One region of the Herbaspirillum hiltneri N3 genome, then DNA from elsewhere that is predicted to be linked to it. Evidence: predicted binding sites of a transcription regulator. Region 1 holds the regulator's gene; the other holds the start of a gene.

Region 1 (6,924 bases):
GCGCGAAAAATTGAGATCCGATGCATTCTTGCTGGCAAAGTCATTCAATTTATCAACGGCGTCGGCCACATCGCTTTCGGTCGAACGTTGTGCTTGCGGGGTTGCAGCAGGCGCAACTGTCGATACCACTGGATCTGGTTTGGTGTTGGACGGCTGCACCGGCGTGTACGAACCGGAATCGCCTGCAGCTGTGATATTAAGCGGGGAAATCGACATGTTTTTACTCCTTCATCAAGGAATATGCGGAGAATATTTACATATTCTCCGCATATTATCCTACATGGCTCTTAAGACTACTTCAACAGAGACAGGACGCTTTGCGGCGCGGAGTTCGCCTGCGAGAGCATCGCCGTACCTGCTTGTTGCAGAATTTGCGCACGTGTGAGGTTTGCAGTTTCTGCCGCGTAGTCGGTATCCATGATACGGCTGCGCGATGCGGTGATGTTTTCGCTCGAAATCTGCAAGTTGCTGATAACGGCGCTGAAACGGTTCTGAACTGCACCGAACTCTGCACGCTTGGACGAGATCAGGTTGATCGCGTTGTCCAGGTTCTTGATCGCCTTTTGTGCATCGCTTTGTGCCGATGGATCGGCAATTGCCTTGTCCAAAGCCAGCTTGGCGGAGTCGATCGTCGTTTGCAGAGTCACAGCCGACGATGCCAGCGCTGTTGCTGTCATTGTCGAACCTGTTGCGAACAGGTTGTCCAGAGCTGCCTTGGCCGAAGTGTAAGTCACTTGAGCTGCGTCAACCGAAGTAGTCACGCCCAGACCGATCAGACCCTTGGCGCTGGTGCCGATGACGTTTGCCATGGTCTTGTCGTTCGACAGATCGGACAGCGAGATGCTGATTTGATCGTTCAGCTTGTTGTCAACAACGTTGGCGCCGACTTGGAAAGTCAGTGTCAGCGAAGCGGAAACATTTGCCGAGTCGGAACCTGTACCAGCGCTGGCGCCGGAGCCGATACCTGTGAACAGGTTTTGGCCGTTGAAGGTTGTGCCGTTCAGAACACGGAAAACTTCGTCCGACAGTTGCTTGTATTCGTCGTTCAGAGTTTTACGGTCTTGGGCGCTGTTCGAACCGTTGGTTGCTTGAACAGCCAGTTCGCGCATACGTTGCAGGTTGTCGGTAACTGTGCTCAGTGCGCCTTCAGCGGTTTGAGCCAGGGAGATACCGTCGTTGGCGTTACGTTGCGCAACTGCCAGGCCTTTGACCTGAGCATTCATGCGGTCGGCAATTGCCAAGCCTGCAGCGTCGTCCTTTGCGCTGTTGACGCGCAGACCGGAAGACAAACGTTGAATCGAAGTATTCAACGACGATTGCGACGTGTTGAGGTTGCGTTGCGTGTTAAGCGACGCAATATTGGTATTAATGACTGATGCCATGTTAATTCTCCTAAGATTTGAGGCCGATAAATCCGAGTTTCAGTGCTTAACTTTGGTTTTTACCTAAAGCCTCAGGCGTTCAAACCGCTGTTGTTAGCTATATCGGACGGTATCGGAAAAAGTTTAATGTTTATCGCAAAAAAATTTTTCCAATGCTGTCCGACCTAAAACTGCGTGCTTCTATACGTCAAGCAAATCTTATTTCGACGCTATTTAAGAAAACTTTAGTGGGTATTCCTGGAAAAGTTCCAATTTTGATGCGCGGGAAGGCGGCAGGGGGATGATGCGGGGGACTTTGAGGGACTTGCCGCATCGGGGTGATGCGGCAAGTCTTTGATTAGGCAGCGGTTTTTTTCTTTTCTTGTGCCAGGGTTGCTAGCTCCGAAGCCACTTTGCTGATGACAGTCGGCCAATCGTTGCGGGTTTGTTGCCGGAACAGGCGCATGCTCGGATACCACGGCGAGTCTTCCCGCTCGTTCAGCCAGCGCCAGTCCGGCGTGTGGGCCAGTAATGTCCAAGTCGGGCGGCCGAGCGCGCCGGCAAGGTGGACCACCGAGGTGTCGACACTGATAATCAGGTCGAGGTTGGCCATTGCCGCCGCAGTGTCGGCAAAGTCGTTGAACGAGTCACCTATATTGTATACAGGCAGTTCTTTAGGAAGTTTAGCCAACTCCGGCGTGGCAAGTCCTTTCTGGATGGAAAAGAACTGCACGCCAGGCGTATTAAATAGCGGGGCAAAGATGTCGAGCGGAATCGAACGTTTCCGATCATTGCCGTGCTCAGGATTGCCGGCCCAGACGAAGCCGACCCGCAAATCGCTGGTGTTGCCCGCGAGCATGTCGATTTTCTCTTTCCAGGTCTTGATGTCCTGCGGATCGGCTGACAGATAATACGGATAGGAGGGAATGTCCTCCACGCTATCTGTGCCCAGCGCATGCGGCAAGCTCATCAGTACGTAGGCGCAATCGCACTTGGGCAACGGATCTGTCTCGCGCACCAGGGTCACTTGGTCGGATACGCTACGGAACAGGCGAGCAAGCGGATCCTTGACGTGTAGCGCCACGCGGGCGCCTTGCGCCAGCAGCAAGTGGACGTAGCGCACGAACTGAATGCTGTCGCCGAAGCCTTGTTCGTGCATCAGCAGGATATATTTGCCCTTCAACGAAGATTTGCCGTCCCATTTCGGGATCATTCCGAAAAGCTTGTGAATCAGCTTGTAAACATAGCTGCGTTCCTTGACTTCAAGGCGGCTTTCGTGATTTGCCCAGCCTTCCTTCAGATCGCCCGCCAGTAATTGCCCTAATGCAAGGTTGTGCTGGGCGGTCAGATAGTTGGGCTTGAGCGCCAGCGCATCGTGGAAAAACTGCAGCGAAGACACCGTTTCGCCATAGTCATACATGGTTGCTCCAATGTTATTCAGCGTCAACGGATGCTTGGGGTCCACTTCGAGTGCCTTGCGGAACAGCGCCATCGCGTCTTCATAGCGGTCCTGGGTGGAAAACAGGCTGGAGGCAAGCTTCGCGTAGCTGTTCGGGTCCTTGGGCGCCAATTCGATGACCCGCTGGTAGTGCTCGTGGGCCTTGTCGTAGTCTTTTTGCTTGATATACGTGTCGGCAATCTTGTTCTGGGCGTAAATGTCGGTCGGATCCAGCAACAGCGAGGTCTTGTGGCATTCAAGGGCATCCTTGAGCATGCCCATTTCCTGGAAGGCGATGCCCAGGTTGGTGTGCGCCGGCGCAAAGTTGATCTGCAGCTGCAGCGCTTTGAGCAAAACCTCGATCGCTTCCTTGTATTGCTTGGCATCGATCAGGGCTTTGCCCAGATGGGACAGCGGGCCTGGTGCGTCCGGGTTGCGTTTGACGGCATCCTCGAAGTAGGCAATCGAGGCGTCCGGATCGTTTTTTTCATGCAGCGCGTTGGCCAGGCCGATGCGCGCGTCCTTGTTGTCTGTGTTGAGCTTGATGGCTTCGTCGTACAGCGCGATCGAATCATCGATGCGATCCTGCTTGAGAACGGAGGTGGCCAAATTGGCGACGTATTCCGAATTGGTCGGATCTGCAGCTACTGCTTTACGCAGGGCAGCCTCTGCGGCGACATAGTCGTTCTCATGCATGGCGATCAGACCCCAGGCATGATTGGCATAGACCAGATTGGGCGCGCGCTTGAGTACCTGAGCGCACAATACTTTCGCTTCGGCGACCTTGTGGTCGTCCAGCAAGCCCAGGCATTCTCTTACGGCGAGGAGATCTTTGACATTGGGTTGAGCATTCTTGTGGGCGGGCTTGTTGCTGCTACGCGTTGACATTGTGATTCCTTACCGGATTGAATAGTTATGCTGTTGCACGAGCGGGCTGCGAATGCGAATTGAGCTGCCCGGTCGCAATAAGCTATACGTATCATATGATGCAATTCCGGTTTCGATCCGGCAAACAGACGTAAAAAAAGCCCGCGATTTAGCGGGCTTTAGTTTGTGTGGGGCTCGAGGCGGGATCAGTTCCAGCTGCGCAGCAAGCCCACGGCCAAGCCTTCCAGAGCGAAGTTTTCTTCCTCGGAAGAGACCTTGATCACCTTGAAGTCGGGATTTTCCGGCAGCAGTTCAATCAGGGAGCCGGTCTTGCGATAGCGCTTGACGGTGACGTCGTCGCCTATTCGCGCCACGACGATCTGCCCGTTGCGCGCCTGATCGGCCTTTTTCACCGCCAGCAAGTCGCCGTCCAGTATGCCCGCATCGCGCATCGACATGCCGCGCACTTTCAGCAAATAGTCCGGTTTGGCCGAGAACAGCGCCGGATCGACGTTGTAATTGCTTTCGATATGTTCTTGCGCCAGGATCGGCGAACCGGCGGCGACGCGGCCTACCAGCGGCAGCGACAGCTGCATGAGCGCCGGGTGCGGCAGGGCCATCTGGCGGCCCGGATTGCCGGCCGATCCATCGCGCAGGCGGATGCCGCGCGAGGTGCCTGGTGAAATCTCAATGGCGCCTTTGCGCGCCAGTGCCTGCAAATGTTCTTCGGCGGCGTTGGCGGAGCGGAAGCCGAGCTCGTTGGCGATCTCTGCCCGCGTCGGCGGGAAGCCGGTATTTTCGATGGCATCTTTGATCAGATTCAGAATCTGTTCCTGGCGAGCGGTCAGTTTGAGCATGTCGGCTTTCGGGGGAAGTTATGCTGGTTGCATAAACAGTCTGTATTTTTATACAGTTATAAAGCAGTGTCAATCTGCAATATTGAAATCATGTCATCGGCCGTTTTCTGATTTGTGGGCCCGGGCCCACGGCAAATGCCTGAAAGCATTGAGGTTTTTGACATTCTGTTATATGATTGCGGGCTTTCCTCTTCCCACACTCGTCTTGACGCCGAGGTGGGCGATTTGTTAATCAGTCCATAAAGGAGTCTACATGCGTCATTATGAAATCGTATTTATCGTCCATCCGGACCAAAGCGAGCAAGTTCCAGCGATGATCGAGCGTTACAAGGGCATCGTTACTGCACGCGGCGGCAAGATTCACCGTGTCGAAGATTGGGGCCGTCGTCAATTGGCGTACCAAATCCAAAAACTGGCAAAAGCACACTACGTTTGCCTGAATATCGAAGTTGACGGCGAAACTCTGGCCGAAATCGAAACCGGCTTCAAGTTCAACGATGCAGTGTTGCGTCATCTGACAGTCAAGTTGAAGAAGGCCGAAACCGGTCCTTCGCCAATCCTGAAGGCTGTCCAGAAAGAAGACGCCGCAAAGAGCAATCGCGCAGAAGCACCAGCGGCCTGATTGCTGATATCGCGATAGAAAAGCACCAGGGAGCGTGAATCACTTTCAGTTTGTTGCCAGTATCGCCGAGCGTGACGTCATACGTTACACCCCGGCCGGCATCCCGGTAGTGACTGCGAAGTTGCAGCACCAGTCGGAACAGACGGAAGCAGGCATCAAGAGGTTGGTCGAGTTTGAAATCACTGCATTCGCTGCAGGTGAAATTTCAGGCCGGCTCAATCAGGCCGGTCTCGGCGAGATGCTCAAGTTCAGTGGCTTCATGGCGCGCAGGAATCGCAACAGCAAAAGCCTCGTGTTTCACATCGTTGATTTTGAATCTGTAGTTTAGAACCACTCAATTTTTAGATATCAGGAGCCGCAAAATGGCATTCGGTAAAAAGTTCGATAAAAGCAAGTTGAAGCAAAAACGCCAACAGCAAAACCCGCTGTTCAAGCGCAAAAAATTCTGCCGTTTCACAGCAGCAGGTGTTGAGCAAGTCGATTACAAAGACGTCGACACCCTGAAGGATTTCGTGCAAGAAAACGGCAAGATCATGCCAGCACGTCTGACCGGCACCAAGGCACACTATCAGCGTCAAGTTGACACTGCGATCAAGCGCGCACGCTACCTCGCGTTGCTGCCATACACAGATCTGCACAACGCGTAATTGACGACGAGATATAGGAGAAAAACATGCAAGTCATTCTGTTGGAAAAAGTCGTTAATCTCGGTGGTCTGGGCGAAGTCGTCCGCGTCAAGGACGGTTACGCACGTAACTTCCTGATCCCGCAACGCATGGCGCGCCGCGCCACAGCAACCGCCATCGCCGAATTCGAAGCGAAGCGCGCCGAGCTGGAAAAGGCCGCCGCTGAAAAGCTGGCAGCAGCACAAGCCCAAGGCGAAAAGCTCACCGGCCTGACAGTCAAGATCACCCAGAAGTCCGGCGTTGACGGTCGTCTGTTCGGTTCCGTGACCAACTTTGACATCGCTGATGCGCTGACAAAGCAAGGTTTCCCGGTCGAAAAGGCGCAAGTTCGTCTGCCACAAGGTCCTCTGAAGATCGTTGGCGAGCACGCTGTTTCGGTTGCTCTGCACACCGACGTCGTGGTTGACGTGACTGTTGCTGTTGCGGGCGACCACGCGTAATTCATCACGCCAAGTCGTTCCATCTGTTTTGATAAAGAAGCCGGGTTCGCCTGGCTTTTTTATTTTTACCGGCCTGTGGCGACATGCCGCGGCCGGTGCAAGTCCGACTGCAGGTTGTAAAACCGCCGGCTAATTCGTCCCCGCACCTGAAGCGACTACTCTTAGCAGGTATAATGCGCGCCATGAACGCATCTCCCGATCCGCAACTAGAATCCCTGCGCGTCCCGCCGCACTCCATCGAAGCCGAACAATCCGTCCTTGGCGGTTTGCTGCTCGACAACGCCGCGTGGGATCGTATCGCCGACTTCGTCAGCGCGGAAGATTTCTATCGCTACGATCATCGCATCATTTTCCAGCACATCGTCAAGCTGATCAACGAAACCAAGCCGGCCGACGTGATCACGGTCTACGAAGCGATGTCCACCAGCGGCAAGGCCGAAGAGGTGGGCGGCCTGAGCTATCTCAACGCGCTGGCGCAAAACACGCCCTCGGCGGCGAATATCCGCCGCTACGCCGAAATCGTGCGCGACCGCAGCATTCTGCGCAAGCTGATCACGGTCTCCGACGAGATTTCCGGCGACGCTTTCCATCCGCAGGGCAAGAACGTCAAGCAGATGCTGGATGAAGCGGAATCAAAAATTTTCGCCATCGCC
Region 2 (6,924 bases), 240 kb from region 1:
GCGCGGCATCGAAAAAGATATCCTGCCGACCTGCCGCGAACTGGGCATCGGCATCACCGCTTACGGCGTACTGTCGCGCGGCCTCATCAGCGGTCATTGGGATCCGGCGCGCAAGCTGGCGGCGAACGATTTCCGCGCGCACAGCCCGCGCTTCTCGGGCGACAACCTGGCGCATAACCTGTCGCTGATCGACGTGCTGCGCCGTGTCGCCGCCGACAAAGAGGCCACACCGGCGCAAGTGGCGATTGCCTGGGTACTGGCGCAAGGCAGCGATATCGTGCCGCTGGTCGGCGCACGCCGCCCGGAACGCCTGACGGAATCGCTGGGCGCGCTCAAGCTGACGCTGACGGCACAGGATCTGGCGCGCATCGAAGAAGCAATTCCGGCCAATGCCGCGGCGGGCGATCGCTATGCCGCGCATTCGATGGCGCATCTGGACAGCGAGAAGTAAGACCATCGCGGGGAAGCGCCCCGCCCCGGCCGGTCAGAACAGATTGAACTGGCCGGACGGGGACGCTCTCGCCGGCCGGGCGGGCGCCACGAATTGCGAGGCGTCGAGCATGTCGAACCAGCCGTGCTGATGCATGCCGCTGCGCTGCACGGCCTTTTCAAAACGCTGGCGTATCAGCTCCGCCCACACGCCTTCACCGCGCATGCGCGTGGCGAAATCGGAGTCGTTGTCCTTGCCGCCGCGCATTTCGCGGATGCGGTTCATGACACGGTTCGCCCGCTCCGGAAAGTAGGTCTGCAGCCATTGCTGGAACAGCGGATTCACCTCCCATGGCAAGCGCAGCACGGTGTAACCGGCGCGGCGCGCGCCGGCCTCTGCGGCAGCCGCGACGATGTCTTCCAGCTCCGGCTCGTTGATGAAGGGAATCACCGGCGCAACGCTGACGCTGACCGGAATGCCCGCTTCAGCCAGCGTGCGGATTACCCGCAGGCGGCGCGTCGGCGTGGCCGCACGCGGCTCCAGCTTGCGCGCCAGCGCCGGGTCGAGCGTGGCGATGGTGACGGCGGCAATCATCTGGCGCCGCGCGGCCATCGGCGCCAGGATATCGATGTCGCGTTCGATCAGCGAAGATTTGGTGATCAGCGCCGCCGGATGACGGCAGTCGCTCAGTATCTGCAACACGCGCCGCGTGATCTGCAGTTCTCGCTCACATGGCTGATAGGCGTCGGTATTGATGCCGACGGTAATCGTCTCGGGCAGATAGGACGGCTTCGCCAGCTCGCGCAGCAGCAATTCCGGTGCGTTGGTCTTGGCAAAAATCCTGCTCTCGAAATCCAGCCCCGGCGACAGGCCGAGATAGGCGTGCGTGGGCCGCGCGAAGCAGTACACGCATCCGTGCTCGCAGCCGCGATACGGATTGAGCGACGCATTGAAAGGCAGGTCGGGCGACTTGTTGCGGCTGATGATGGTCCTGGCGGTTTCTTCGGTGATGATGGTGCGCAGGGCCGCAGGTTCGCCGCCTTCGTCCGTTTCTCCATTCTCCGGTTCAGGCACGCCCCAGCCGTCGTCGAAACCGACGCGTTGTTCCACTTCATAGCGTCCCTGCATATTGCTGACCGCGCCACGGCCCTTGCGCGCATCGAACACGCGCGTGAATGTCTCGCCTTCGCTCTCGCGCACTTGCGTGATTTGCAACGGTACTTTGCGGTAACCGGACTTGCTCATGGGGTCATTGCCTCCGCATTTGAATACTGTACATATATACAGTATTTTAAACCAAATGCGATGGCAATCGTGAAAACAGGGATTTCCCTGAATTGACGGCCTCAGTTCATGAAACGGGCGTCCTTGGTCATAGTCGCGATATCCACGTACATCGACCCTTGATGCCGGGTGGAGGAGAAATTGACGGCATAGCCGCCGCCGTCATAGTTGCGCGCGTTGATGCTTTCGAGCGCACGGATCAGGCGCTCGCGCGTGAGATTGCGCCCTGCCCGTTTCAGCCCTTCCACCAGCACGCGCGCGGCAATATAGCCTTCCAGGCCGGTGACGGAGAGTTCTTCGCGGCCGGCTTCAGCCACGCGCTTGCGATACTCGGCGACCAGCGGCATCGACATCCGCCACGGCAACGGCACCACTTGCGTAACCAGGAGGCCGTGCGCCAGTTCGCCCAGTTCGCCGGCCAATTGCTTGTTGCCGACGAAAGACACGGCGAAGAATTGGCCGAGGAATCCATCGTCGCGCAAGCCGCGCACGAGGCGCGCGTTGACCTGGTAGTCGGCACTCACCAGCATGACGACGTCGGCATGCACGGCCAGCGTCTTCTCGATCAGCGGCGCCAGATTGATCCCGCCGTGGCTGATGCCGATGCTGGTCAGCTCGATGGCTTCGCGCCGTGCGTGGTTTTCCAGGTCCTGCTTGAGCGACACGCCATACTGGTCTTGCTGATACAGCAGCACCAGCTTGCGCGTGCCGAGCCAGTTCATGTTGCGCAGGAAACGGGCATATTCGTCCGCATAACTGGCGCGAATCGAAAACAGATGGCGGTTGAAAGATGGCTGGAGCGCGCCGCCGGTGAAAGGCGCGAAGAAAGGAACACGTGCCCGCGAAGCGATCTGCAGCCCCGCCTGGCTGGCCGGCCAGCCGACGAATCCGAACAGGGCGAACACCCCGTCCCGCTCTATCAGTTGTCGCGTGTTGTAGGCGGCGAGAGACGCCGTGTACTGGTCGTCGCGGGTGAGCAGCTCAATACGCCTGCCGTGGACGCCGCCTTGCTGGTTGATTTTGTCGAAATAGATTTTGGCGCCGTTCAGCGCCTGGCGCGCGTATTGCGCCGTGGGGCCGGACATGCCGGCCGATTGCCCGAGCAGGATGCGGGTATCGGAGACGCCGGCGCCGGCATGTGCGGGGGAGAACAAACACATGAACAGCAAGATCGGAAGAATTCGAAACAACCACCGAAGCTGCTCCGACATGCGATCCCCCCTTCACGGTGTTATACCGCTTCCGCTCCTGTCTCGCCGGTACGGATGCGAATGACCTGTTCGACTTCCTGTACGAAAATCTTGCCGTCGCCGATCTTGCCGGTGCGCGCGGCCTTGATGATGGCGTCGACCACCGGTTCCACCACGCTGTTGTCGACCACGACTTCGATCTTCACCTTGGGCAGAAAATCGACCACGTATTCGGCGCCGCGATACAGCTCGGTATGACCCTTCTGGCGGCCGAAACCCTTGACTTCGGTGACGGTCAGTCCGGTGACGCCGACTTCGGCCAGCGACTCGCGCACTTCGTCCAACTTGAACGGTTTGATGATAGCAGTGACTTGCTTCATGGCTATTCCCTCCTTATAAAATGTCGCAGAAAATCGAATTAAATCAATAAAAGTTTTTACGAAACACTCTTAATTATGAGCGCGGCACGACGTAATATTATTCGCGGAATCTTGATGTAATCGGATATCGCCAATCACGGCCGAACGCTCTGTGCGTGACCCGGATACCGACCGGAGCCTGGCGCCGCTTGTATTCGTTGATCTTGATCAGGCGCGTGATGCGCTCGATATCGTCCTTCTGGTAACCGGCCCGCTCGATCTCGCCGATGCTGAGGTTCTCTTCCATGTACATCTGCATGATGGCGTCGAGCACTTCATACGGCGGCAGCGAATCCTGGTCTTTCTGGTCGGGCCGCAACTCGGCCGACGGCGCACGCGTGAGAATGCGTTCCGGAATGACTTCGGAAATACTGTTGCGGTAAGCACACAGGCGATAGACCAGTGTCTTGGCGATGTCCTTGATCACCGCGAAGCCGCCGGCCATGTCACCGTACAAGGTGCAGTAGCCGACCGCCATTTCGCTCTTGTTGCCGGTGGTCAGGACGATGGAACCGTACTTGTTGGACAGCGCCATGAGCAGCGTGCCGCGAATGCGCGCCTGGATATTTTCTTCGGTGGTGTCTTCCTTGAGTCCCTTGAACTCCTCGGACAGGGTGCTGCGGAAGGCCGAGAAGCAGTCGTTGATCGGGATCTCGTCGTAACGCACCTTGATGCGCTCGACCATGTCGCGCGAGTCGATCCAGGAAATGTCGGCAGTGTAAGGCGACGGCATCATGATCGCGCGCACCTTGTCGGCGCCCAGCGCATCGACGGCGATGGCCAGCGTCAGCGCCGAATCGACGCCGCCGGACAGGCCGATCAGCACACTAGGGAAACCGTTCTTGCCGACGTAGTCACGCACACCCAGCACCAGCGCCTGGTATACCTGCGCTTCGATCGACAGCGCAGGCGCCATCTGCGGATTGCGGATCTGCACGCCGTCGAATTCGATGACCTGCAAATCTTCCTGCGCGTGGGCGAGGCTGGCGACCAGCTCGCCGGCGATATCCATGGCGAAGGAATTGCCGTCAAAAATCAATTCGTCCTGCCCGCCCACCAGGTTGGCGAACACCAGCGGCATGCCTTGTTTGGTGACGTTGTCGCGCATCACGTCGAGGCGCAGCAACTGCTTGTTCATGTGATACGGCGAACCGTTCAGGATCAGCAGGACTTGTGCACCGGCATCCCTGGCGCGCGCAGGAGCGCGCGGGAACCAGGTGTCTTCACAGATGTTGATGCCGAATTTCGTGCCCTTGACGTCGAACACCAGCGGCGTCCCGTCAGGCGTGAAGTAGCGTTTTTCGTCGAACACGCTGTCGTTGGGCAGTTCCAGCTTGTGGTAGCTGCCGGTGATCCGGCCGTTCAGCAGGACCGATGCCGCGTTGAAGCGCGCACCATCCTTGAGCACCGGATGACCGACGACCACGTGTACGTCTTTCAGTGTCGCCAGCTCGGCCGTCAGCGCTTGCAACGCTTCTTCGGTTTTTGCGTAGAATGCCTGACGCAGCAACAGGTCTTCAGGCGGATAGCCGACCAGCGACAACTCCGGAGTGAGGACGATATCCGCACCCTGCGCTGCGGCACGGCGAGCGAATTCGACGATTTTGTTGCGATTGCCCGAGATATCCCCAACGGTGCTGTTGATCTGGGCGATGGCGACTTTGACTGACATGATGGCCACAAGTAAGAAATAACGGTAAGAAAATGACGAAGAGTAAGGACGGAACACCTGTGCCAGGGAGCTGCACGCAGTGAACGCAGAGGCTCATTATCGCACGCGAATCATTTCTTCTCTGGCAGAAGTTGGCCGGCCGGCATGGGATGCGCTGCTTGCCGCCCAGGCCGACGCGACGCCTTTTTTGTCCTACGCTTTCCTGCATGCGCTGCACGAAAGCGGCTCCGCCGCCAGGGACACCGGCTGGGAGCCGCAATACCTGACGCTGTGGCAAGGCGATACCTTGAAGGCGGCCCTGCCGCTCTACCTGAAATATCACTCCTACGGCGAATACGTCTTCGACTGGGCCTGGGCCGAAGCCTACGAGCGTCACGGCTTGCCCTATTACCCCAAGCTGCTGTCGGCGATTCCGTTCACGCCGGTCAGCGGCGGCCGTCTTCTCGCGGTTGACGGCGCCGCGCGCCAGGCGCTGGTGCAAGCCTTGCAGGAACTCCAGGAAGCTGCGCAGACCTCGTCCACCCACGTGCTCTACCCTCCCGCGGCGCAAGCGCAGACGCTGGCCGAGGCTGGCTTCATGCTACGCAGCGGCGTACAGTTCCATTGGCACAACGAAGGCTACCGCGACTTCGCCGAGTTCCTGGCGACGCTGGAACGCAAGAAGCGCAAGAACATCCTGGCCGAGCGCCGCAAGGTGGGCGAAGCGGGCGTGACGTTCCGCCATCTGCGCGGCCATGAAGCCGGCGAAGGCGACTGGCGTTTCTTCCACCGCTGCTATCGCCACACTTACGCGGCGCATCATTCGACGCCTTACCTGAACCTCGACTTTTTCCTGCGCATTGCCGCCGAGATGCCGCAACACCTGCTGCTGACGATCGCCCGTCGCGACGGCAAAGCCATCGCTTCGTCGCTGGTGGTGTACGACGACGACGCGCTGTACGGCCGTTACTGGGGAGCCCTGGAAGAGGTGCCTTGCCTGCATTTTGAAACGGCTTACTACCAGCCGCTGGAATTCTGCATCGACAACCGGATCGCCTGGTTTGAAGGCGGCGCCCAGGGCGAGCACAAGATGGCGCGCGGTTTCCTGCCGCAAAAAACCTGGTCGGCGCACTGGCTCGCGCATCCTTCGTTTGCCGATGCGGTGGAGCGTTTCCTTGAACGGGAAGGCGGCGGCATCGACGATTACCTGAGCGAACTCAACGAGCGCAACCCGTTCCGCGCGGGTTAATTCCGGCAGGGACAAAAAAAGCGCACCCGCAGGTGCGCTTTTTTCTGCAATGCAAGGATTGCCTGATTATTTGGCTTGCTGCTTCTGGTAGGCTTCGACGCCGGCCAGGATTTCCGCCTTGGCCGATTCAGGACCTTCCCAGCCGTCGATCTTGACCCATTTGCCCTTTTCCAGGTCCTTGTAGTGCTCGAAGAAATGCTGGATCTGCTTCAGGCGCAGTTCGTTCATGTCTTCCGGCTTTTGCCAGTGCGTGTAGATTGGCAGGACCTTGTCGACCGGCACGGCCAGCAGCTTGGCGTCAACGCCCGACTCATCGGTCATCTTGAGCACGCCGATGGGACGGCAACGCACCACCACGCCTGGGAACAGCGGGAACGGCGTGATCACCAGCACGTCGACCGGATCGCCGTCTTCCGAGAGAGTTTGCGGGATGTAGCCGTAGTTGCACGGATAGTGCATCGCGGTACCCATGAAACGGTCGACGAAAATGGCGCCGCTATCCTTGTCCACTTCATACTTGATCGGATCGGCGTTCATCGGGATCTCGATGATCACATTGAAGTCGTTGGGCAGGTCGCGGCCGGACGGGACGTTATTCAGGCTCATGGTGCTTTCTCGTAAAGAAATGATGGGATGGGAAACCCGGAATTATAACGGCATTCAGGCCGTCAACCTCAATCTGCGCCGAATCCGCATGCTCT

The links. Region 1 encodes LexA, which represses DNA repair genes until DNA is damaged. Its sites were predicted from a motif close to ACTGTATNNNNATACAGT; they were not measured.
Region 2: a site for LexA is predicted at 1,701-1,718, ahead of F506_RS09210 (PA0069 family radical SAM protein). Genes of this name have one in related genera too.

What each region holds. Positions count from the first base shown of each region.
Region 1 is NZ_CP011409.1:2,284,221-2,291,144, forward strand. Features, by position in the region: gene F506_RS10385 (flagellar protein FlaG) at 1-216, opposite strand, end outside; gene F506_RS10390 (flagellin N-terminal helical domain-containing protein) at 294-1,382, opposite strand; gene F506_RS10395 (tetratricopeptide repeat protein) at 1,720-3,687, opposite strand; gene lexA (transcriptional repressor LexA) at 3,873-4,523, opposite strand; gene rpsF (30S ribosomal protein S6) at 4,777-5,145, shown strand; gene priB (primosomal replication protein N) at 5,180-5,473, shown strand; gene rpsR (30S ribosomal protein S18) at 5,508-5,792, shown strand; gene rplI (50S ribosomal protein L9) at 5,819-6,271, shown strand; gene F506_RS10425 (replicative DNA helicase) at 6,445-6,924, shown strand, end outside.
Region 2 is NZ_CP011409.1:2,042,734-2,049,657, reverse strand. Features, by position in the region: gene F506_RS09215 (aldo/keto reductase) at 1-451, shown strand, start outside; gene F506_RS09210 (PA0069 family radical SAM protein) at 485-1,675, opposite strand; gene F506_RS09205 (ABC transporter substrate-binding protein) at 1,777-2,874, opposite strand; gene F506_RS09200 (P-II family nitrogen regulator) at 2,946-3,284, opposite strand; gene F506_RS09195 (NAD+ synthase) at 3,382-4,995, opposite strand; gene F506_RS09190 (GNAT family N-acetyltransferase) at 5,075-6,223, shown strand; gene ppa (inorganic diphosphatase) at 6,290-6,829, opposite strand; gene F506_RS23395 (hypothetical protein) at 6,828-6,924, shown strand, end outside.